Regions from separate parts of the Bradyrhizobium sp. BWC-3-1 genome, predicted to be linked through region 1. Evidence: riboswitches for the same ligand, from Rfam matches in the RefSeq annotation. Region 1 holds a riboswitch; the other holds the start of a gene.
The links. Region 1 has a riboswitch for cobalamin ahead of RX329_RS28920 (energy-coupling factor ABC transporter permease). Riboswitches for the same ligand answer to the same signal wherever they lie in the genome.

Region 1 (4,179 bases):
GATGTGTGCTGGCTGCCTGGCGGCTATCCCGAGCTGCAGGCCGGCAGGATCGCTGCCAATGCGCGCTTCCGCAGCGGATTGCGCGCCTTCGCCGAGACGCGCCCGGTGCACGGCGAATGCGGGGGCTATATGGTGCTGGGCACCGCTTTGACCGACGCCGATGGCATCAGCCACGAGATGACGGGCCTGCTCGGCCTGGAGACGAGCTTTGCCAAGCGCCGCATGCATCTGGGCTATCGTCTGGCCGAGCTCGCCGCGCCGATGCCGGGTCATCAGGCGGGTGCACGCCTGCGTGGCCATGAATTCCACTATTCGACCATAGTCGCGCAGCCCGACACGGCGCTGGCGGTCGTGCACGACGCGACAGGTGCGGTCATTGCCGAGACCGGCTCGCGGCGGGGACAAGCTACCGGCACGTTCTTCCATCTGATCGCGGAGGACCGGTGAGCGGTTTTGTCTCCTTTGTCTCCGCCGGGCCCGGCGATCCCGAGCTGCTCACGCTCAAGGGTGCAGCGCGGCTGCGCGAGGCCGACGTTGTGCTCTATGACGATCTTGCTTCAGGCGCGATCCTCGATCTGGCCCGGCCCGGCGCCAATCTCGTCGCGGTGGGAAAGCGGGCAGGGCGGGCCTCGACCAAGCAGCACCATGTCAACCGCCTGCTGGTCGACTATGCCGTGACAGGCGCGCGCGTGGTCCGGTTGAAGTCGGGCGATGCCGGCATCTTTGGCCGGCTCGAGGAGGAGCTCGAGACGCTGCGTGAAGCGGGCATCGGCTACGAGATCATTCCCGGCGTCACCTCGGCCTGTGTCGCCGCCGCGCAAGCCGGCATTCCGCTGACCCGGCGTCACACCTCGCGCCGCGTGCAGTTCGTGACCGGGGCGGACGTCACCGGCGAGCTGCCGCCAGATCTCAATTGGGCGGCGCTGGCCGATCCGGAGGCGACGACCGTGGTCTATATGGGCCGGCGGACGTTTCCGGCGTTGGTCGTCAAATTGATCGAGCACGGGCTCGCCCCAACCACGCCGGCGTTGTTTGCCGAATCGCTCGGCCGTCCCGATGAGCGGCTGGTCCGCACCACCATTTCGGAACTTGCCGAGCAGCTTGCGCAGGGCGGAGCGGCCTCCACGGCGGCCGTCATCCTGTTCGGCGCGCTGGCTGGGAATTATCCGTCATGACTGCCTCGTCCGCCCGTCGCCCCTTGACGCCCGGCCGGCGAAAGAGGCACACAGGAGACGCATGGTGCTCGACGCGGCGCAAAGCGCCGGAGCATAATCGGGAATGGGGATGGGCGGACCCAGTTGCGGCGCCCAAAACCCCAGCCGCCCCCGCGACTGTAAGCGGTGAGGGACTTCGATCAGCCACTGGGCCGCGAGGCCCGGGAAGGCCGGAGACTCCCAGTGAACCGCGAGCCAGGAGACCGGCCGTGCACGTTTTGAGGCCAAGGCCGTCGGGTGTGACGGCAAGAAGGATCTGAGCCATGCATATCGAACCCGGACTAGTCTCGGACGCCAAGCTCGTATTGAGTTACGCAACCGGCATCGCTGTCGGCGGTGTTGCCCTGAAGCTCGCGGTTGAGACCGTGCGCGAGCAGGGCATCACGTCGTTCGCGGCGCGGACGCTCGCCACCACGGGACTTGTGTTTATCTTCTTCGAGATCCTGCCGCACTTCCCGGTCGGCGTCTCCGAAGTGCACTTCATCCTCGGCTCGACCTTGTTCCTGCTGTTTGGCGCGGCGCCTGCGGCCTTCGGCCTCGCGTTTGGCCTGCTGTTCCAGGGCATCTTCTTCGAGCCGCCCGACCTGCCGCAATATGGCATGAACGTCACCACGCTATTGGTGCCGCTGTTCGGAATCCAGGCGATCGCCACGCGGATCATTTCAAGCAACACGGCCTATGTCGATCTGAAGTACCGCCAGGCGCTGGCGCTTTCGACGACCTATCAGGCGGGCGTCATCGCCTGGGTGGCGTTCTGGGCGATTTATGGCTCCGGCTTCGGCGCGACCAACCTCGCCAACATCGCGACCTTCGCGGCGTCCTATGCGCTGGTCATCGTGATTGAGCCGCTCGCCGATCTCGGCGTGCTGGCGCTGGCAAAGTCGCTGCGCGGCGTCACCGCGCCCGGCCTCGTCACGCCGCGTTTGCACAACGCCGCCTAGAGACAAGCGAACGGGCGGCCCCATGTGCGGCCGCCTTTCGCAGGCACGATGCTCACGCTCTCTCTGATAGGCATCGGTTGCGGCGATCCCGAGCAGCTCACGCGTGCCGCGATTACTGCCATCAACGCGGCCGATCTCGTCCTGATCCCCCGCAAGGGGACGGCCAAGTCCGACCTCGCCGATCTCAGGCGGACGATCTGCGCCGATGTGCTCACCAGCGACACGACCCGCATTGCCGAGTTCGATCTGCCCGTGCGGGACGCCGCTGAAGCGGACTATCGCAAGGGCGTGGACGATTGGCATGATGCCGTGGCCGCCGTCTGGTCGCAGACGATCGGGGATCATCTCGAAGGCGAGGGCAAGGTCGCGCTGCTGATCTGGGGCGATCCCTCGCTTTACGATTCCTCGCTGCGTATCGCGCGGCGGCTCGATCCCTTGCCGACAATCGAGGTCGTGCCCGGCATCACCTCGATCCAGGCGCTGTGTGCGGCGCATGCGTTGCCGCTCAACGACATCGGCGAGCCCTTTCTAGTTTCGACCGGACGCCGCTTGCGCGATGGCGGTTGGCCGGCAGGTGTCGATACCGTGGTGGTGATGCTCGACGGCGGCACGGCGTTCCAGTCGCTTGATCCGGCGGGCCTGCACATCTGGTGGGGGGCCTATCTCGGCATGCCCGATCAGATCGTGATGTCCGGCGCGCTGGCCGAGATCGGCCCGCGCATCGTCGCCGTGCGGCAAGAGGCGCGCGAACGGCACGGCTGGATCATGGACAGTTACATCCTCAAGCGCAGGCTGTGAGGCAAGCGAGGCAGCATGCTCCCCGAATGGGTCACCCAACAATGCCCCGATATCTCCGCAGTCCATCGCGGGGCGGCGGTGGCGCGGCAGGCGCAACTGACGAAACCGACCGGCGCGCTCGGCCGGCTCGAGCAGCTCGCGATCGAGCTTGCGGGCCTGCAAGCAACCGAGCAGCCGCGCGCGGCGCGGGTGCCGATCATCATCTTCGCCGGCGATCACGGCATCGTCGCGCAGGGCATCTCGGCCTATCCGCAGGAAGTGACGATCGCGATGCTGGCGAACTTCGCCTCCGGCGGTGCCGCAATCTCGGTGCTGGCGCGTGAGCTGGGCTCCAGCCTGGAGGTCGTCGACGCCGGCACGCTGGCGCAGGAGGAGATGGCTGGAATCGTGACCGACAAGCCGCGCAGCGGTACGCGCGATTTCAGCGTCGAAGCTGCGCTCACCCCCACGGAGCTGGCATTTGCGTTCGAAGCCGGCCGACGTGCGGTGACGCGCGCACAGGCCGGGCAGCCCGATCTTCTGATCTTCGGCGAGATGGGCATCGGCAACACCACGACATCGGCGGCGATCGCGGCCGGCTTGCTCGGCGTGAGCGCCGCGGAGATCGCGGGCAGCGGTACCGGCATCGACGCGGCCGGCCGTGCGCACAAGGCGCGGGTGATCGACGCTGCAATCGCACGCCATGACATTGCGGGCGCTGCGCCCGAAAAGATCCTGTGCGCCGTCGGCGGTCTCGAGATCGCCGCCATCTGCGGTGCCGTTATCGCGGCTGCACAGCACCGCATCCCCGTGTTGATCGACGGCTTCATCGTGTCGGTCGCGGCGCTGGCGGCGGTGCGGCTCAACCCTTCGTGCCAGCTGTTCCTGCTGGCCTCGCACCAGTCGGCGGAGCAGGGGCATCGGCTGGTGCTGCGCGCGCTGAACGTGCAGCCGCTGATCAGCCTGGATCTCAGGCTCGGCGAAGGATCGGGCGCGGCCATCGCGCTGCCGCTGGTGCGGTCGGCCTGCGCGCTCCACAACGGCATGGCGACCTTTGCGCAGGCCAATGTGCCTGATCGTCCGGCCTGATCAAATCGTCCGCTGATTGACGGAGACGACGCGCCAGCCGGTCGCGAGCCGGTCAATCCTGGTCAGCGACAGCGGATCGATCATGAAGCGCAGGGCCGCTTGTGGCGTCAGGTCGAGCGCGATGCACAGCGCCGCCCGGATCGTGCCGGAATGCACGA
Region 2 (4,179 bases), 2.0 Mb from region 1:
ACGTGCGGCGGCCACCATATTGACGAGCGCGGGACGCACCTCCTCCCATCTTCGAGTTTTCAGTCCGCAGTCGGGATTGATCCAGAGCTGCCGATCGGAAACTCGCTGCCGCGCCAACACAATCAGCTGCTTGATCTCGGCTGCTGCGGGAATGCGCGGTGAATGAATGTCATAGACGCCTGGCCCGATTTCATTAGGATATTTGTAGCTCTTGAAAGCGTCGAGCAATTCCATTTTGGAGCGCGACGCCTCGATTGAAATGACGTCGGCATCCATTGCTGCGATCGCATCGATGATTTCGTTGAACTCGGAATAGCACATGTGCGTATGGATCTGAGTTCCGTCAGCGACAGCGGAGGAGCAAACGCGGAAACTGTCCACTGCCCAATCGAGATAGTCCTTCCACTGCGATTTGCGCAGCGGCAATCCCTCCCGCAACGCAGCCTCGTCGATCTGGATCATGGTCGCTCCAGCCGCCTCAAGGTCGATGACCTCGTCTCGGATCGCGAGAGCGATCTGTCGGCATGTCTCGCTCCGCGGGATGTCGTCACGGACAAACGACCAGTTCAGGATCGTCACCGGTCCGGTCAGCATAGCCTTGACGGGTTTTTTGGTCAGAGACTGCGCATGTCGCCACCATTTAACGGTCATGGGCTTCGGGCGGGAGACATCTCCAAACAGGATAGGAGGGCGAACGCACCGCGAGCCATAAGACTGAACCCAGCCGTGCTTGGTGAATGCGAAACCCAACAGCTGCTCGCCAAAGTATTGAACCATGTCATTGCGCTCGAACTCACCGTGTACGAGCACGTCCAGGCCGATATCTTCCTGCCAATGCACGGTATGGGCTGTCTCCGCTTTCAGAAGCTGCTCGTACTGCGTGTCATTCAGCGCTCCCCGCGCATGAGCTGCACGCGCATTGCGGACGTCCGCCGTTTGCGGGAAGGATCCGATGGTTGTGGTTGGAAACATCGGCAATGCGAAGGCGACGCGTTGGACGTCGGCGCGCTGGGTGAACGCACTGCGACGGCGACGCATGCTATCGTCGATCGCGGCCATTCGTCCGGCGACGTTCGCACTGTGGATCTTCGGCGATGTTTCGCGGGTGACGGATGCATCCTCTGAGAGCGTGAGTTCATCGGCCACGTCGGCAGCATAGCCAGCCAGCGCTTTGCCCAATATCGAAAGTTCCTTGATCTTCTGCACTGAGAACGCCAACCACGTCTTCAGATTGGGATCGAGATCGATCTCTAGTTCAATGTCGGTCGGAACATGTAGCAGCGAGCAGGAGGGGGCAATCTGAACACGGTCCCTGCCCAGTTTTTTGACCATAGGAGCAAGTTGGTCGAGTAGCGCCGGCAGATTAGAGCGCCACACGTTGCGACCATCAACGACACCGAGCGAGACCACGAGATCTCTACCTGCTCTGGCGACAATCGCGTCCAACTGGTCAGGTGCACGAACCAGGTCGACATGAACCCCGGCAACGGGCAAGGCCAATACTGTTTCAAGATTGTCGCCGACACCCCCGAAGTATGTGGCCAGCATGATTTTAAGGGTCGGCACGGCCTTAGCGAAATGAGCATAGGCCCGGCGGACAGCGGCCCGAGATGCTTCGTCGACGTCCATCACTAGGCATGGCTCGTCGAGCTGAACCCATTCAGCGCCGCGCGAGGCTAGTTCGCGGAGAACATCGACATAGACGGGGAGGAGTCGATCAAGCAGCGACAGCGGATTGAAGGCGGGATTTACGCTTTTGCCGAGCTTCAGGAAAGTGACTGGGCCCACTAGGACGGGCCGCGTCTGATAGCCGAGGCTTCTTGCCTCCTCATATTCCTCGATCGGCTTCCGAGAGGCATACTTAAAGATCTGATCCTGGTGAAATTCCGGCACCATGTAGTGGTAGTTCGTATCGAACCACTTCGTCATCTCCTGTGCGGCTACGCCGGGCCCATGCTGAGCGTGACCACCGTCTTGAGCGCCACGCGCCATGGTGAAGTAGGTTTTGAGCGACACAGGACCTTCGTTCCAGCCGTAAACGTCGGGAATGGCGCCGACCATTAGGCTGGTATCGAGCACATGGTCGTAGAGCGAGAAGTCATTCGAAGGAATGACGGTCGCACCGCGGGATTTCTGCCGTGCCCAATTAGCGGCACGAAGTCCACTCCCCGCCTCGAGGAGCTCGGCTTCGCTGGATTTTCCCGCCCAGTAGCTCTCGAGCGCGAATTTGAGTTCGCGTCGTGGGCCGATGCGTGACGTCCCCAGTGTGGCAACGGGAAGCGAAAGGATTGACATAGCTTAGACCCCATGTTGGGGCAAAGGCCATGGCGGACGCAGACAGCGAACATCGCGTGAGCGACAACTGCTTGGCGCACACCGGGACGCCCCGCCCGTGGACGATATCTTGTCGAGGCAGGTCTCCTGGCTCACGGGTCGTCGCTGCTGTCCGGCCTTCCCGAAGCCGCATGGCTTCAGTGACTTCGTTGGACAGCGGCTCGCCGCTTACAGTTGCGGGGGCAGCGCCGGCATTGCACCGGCTTCCCTCTTAGCTCCAGATCAAACGAAATCCGGAGACCGCGACGGCTTGAATTATGCGCACGAGGATCGATGCGTCAACCTACCGATTCTCGCTGCGATATTGCCCAAGCGATTACGAGCGCACTAGGCGGGCACGACGGTCTTGCTCGCGGCCTGGTGAACACGCCCGGATCTGTGGAGGCTCCGCTGTGAAATGCATTCGCTCGTTGCTCGCGTAAGGGTTGAGCTCCACGACCGGAACGAACCCGGGCCGCTTTCGGTATCTGTGTGATCGCGAGGAGGCGACCTTTTCCGTCAGCAGCTTTTCGAACCAGCGCGTCGGGAAGGTGCGATCATCTCGGCCGGCATCCGTTTGGTCACAGCCCACGAGGCTCCCTAGACATTTCGAAAGCCGGATTGCTCCAGGACCGCACGGATGATCAGGTCGGCTCCTTGGTGTTCGGCGGCCCGACCAGGCACGAGGTCGTCCGCCTCCGTGAGGTTGGCCAAGATGATCTTCTCGGTGCAATAGGTGTTCACGTGCTGAGCGACTTTTGCGCCGGCTTCGATGCGTCCGTGGCCGCTCGACGCCGGTCTGCCTCGCCTCGACTCGCGGCCAGCGATGATAGGCCTTAACGCGGCCACTGAGCATCGAGGGCCTTGTCCTTGTTCGTGACAATTTCGACGGTGTCCTCCGACAGAGCCCTTTGAGGGGTTCCTCGGAGTCGCTCAGCGTCTTAAGCTCATAACGATGTTAATCGACCTCGATGCGCCCCATGCGGTCGTGGTCTCCTCAAGGTCCCACATCTACAACTTCGTTCGCGAAATCGAGCGATGAGGCCTTTTGGTCGCGGGCTGCCTATCCTGTCTTGGACGGGACACAGGTGTCAGGGACCGGACAGACCACCGCGCATTGCGGCGTGTCGCAATGGCCCTCGCACTCCGTACATTTTTTGGCATCGATAACGTAAATGTCGCGCTTCAGACTGATCGCCGCGTTGGGACACTCGAACTCACATGCGCCACAAACGGTGCATTGCGAAGCGACGATCTTGTAAGCCATGCCTTCCGACTCCTTAGGCGAGCGATGCCATGGGCGATCCCTTTCAAATGCCGTGCCAAACGCAGACGCGCTCAATGTTGGGCAATTTGCCCAATTCGGCTGTCCCGGGTCTGAGACCATGTTGCATCTGCGACAGCAACAGGTCGCTTCAATTTCAGGCTACGAGCCCTCGGCCCGTCTTGCGAGAGTCAGTCGCGACTTGACGCTGGAAGCGTCCGTCGGTTTGTTTGGCACGTCAGCGCGGGGGCAAGCGAGGCTGACGCTTCCTCAACCGGCGGCGACAAAAAACCGCCAACGGACGCAGGTCTACGTTGGATCTCGGCAAACCTCCGGTCACACACCCCGACTGGAGGTTTGTGCAAGCCTCGCTCATGGCTGCAACGCTAGCTGCGCGGAGGACTCGCTGGAGGCTTGCCAAAACGGGCTTGTGGTATAACAAGCTTCGGAGGGAAATGAAGTGGCGGCGGGACGAGCGACACTGGCCCTGCAGACCGAATTGCACTCAGCCTCATGCCTGGTGCCGAGTAGGCATGGCGGTGCTCCTGAGCGTCGCTTGGCCGCACTCAGCCACTCGCAACTATTTTAGACGAGCTGGAGCA

Region 2: linked by a shared signal. The riboswitch ahead of metE (5-methyltetrahydropteroyltriglutamate--homocysteine S-methyltransferase) and the one ahead of RX329_RS28920 (energy-coupling factor ABC transporter permease) in region 1 are both predicted to bind cobalamin.

Annotation. Positions count from the first base shown of each region.
Region 1 is NZ_CP136625.1:5,955,526-5,959,704, reverse strand. It holds gene RX329_RS28930 (cobyrinate a,c-diamide synthase) at 1-447, shown strand, start outside; gene cobA (uroporphyrinogen-III C-methyltransferase) at 444-1,175, shown strand; cobalamin riboswitch at 1,221-1,441, shown strand; gene RX329_RS28920 (energy-coupling factor ABC transporter permease) at 1,478-2,155, shown strand; gene cobF (precorrin-6A synthase (deacetylating)) at 2,204-2,953, shown strand; gene cobT (nicotinate-nucleotide--dimethylbenzimidazole phosphoribosyltransferase) at 2,969-4,021, shown strand; gene RX329_RS28905 (histidine phosphatase family protein) at 4,022-4,179, opposite strand, start outside.
Region 2 is NZ_CP136625.1:7,957,376-7,961,554, forward strand. It holds gene metE (5-methyltetrahydropteroyltriglutamate--homocysteine S-methyltransferase) at 1-2,295, opposite strand, end outside; cobalamin riboswitch at 2,394-2,594, opposite strand; gene RX329_RS38195 (4Fe-4S binding protein) at 3,377-3,580, opposite strand; gene RX329_RS38200 (EAL domain-containing response regulator) at 4,158-4,179, opposite strand, start outside.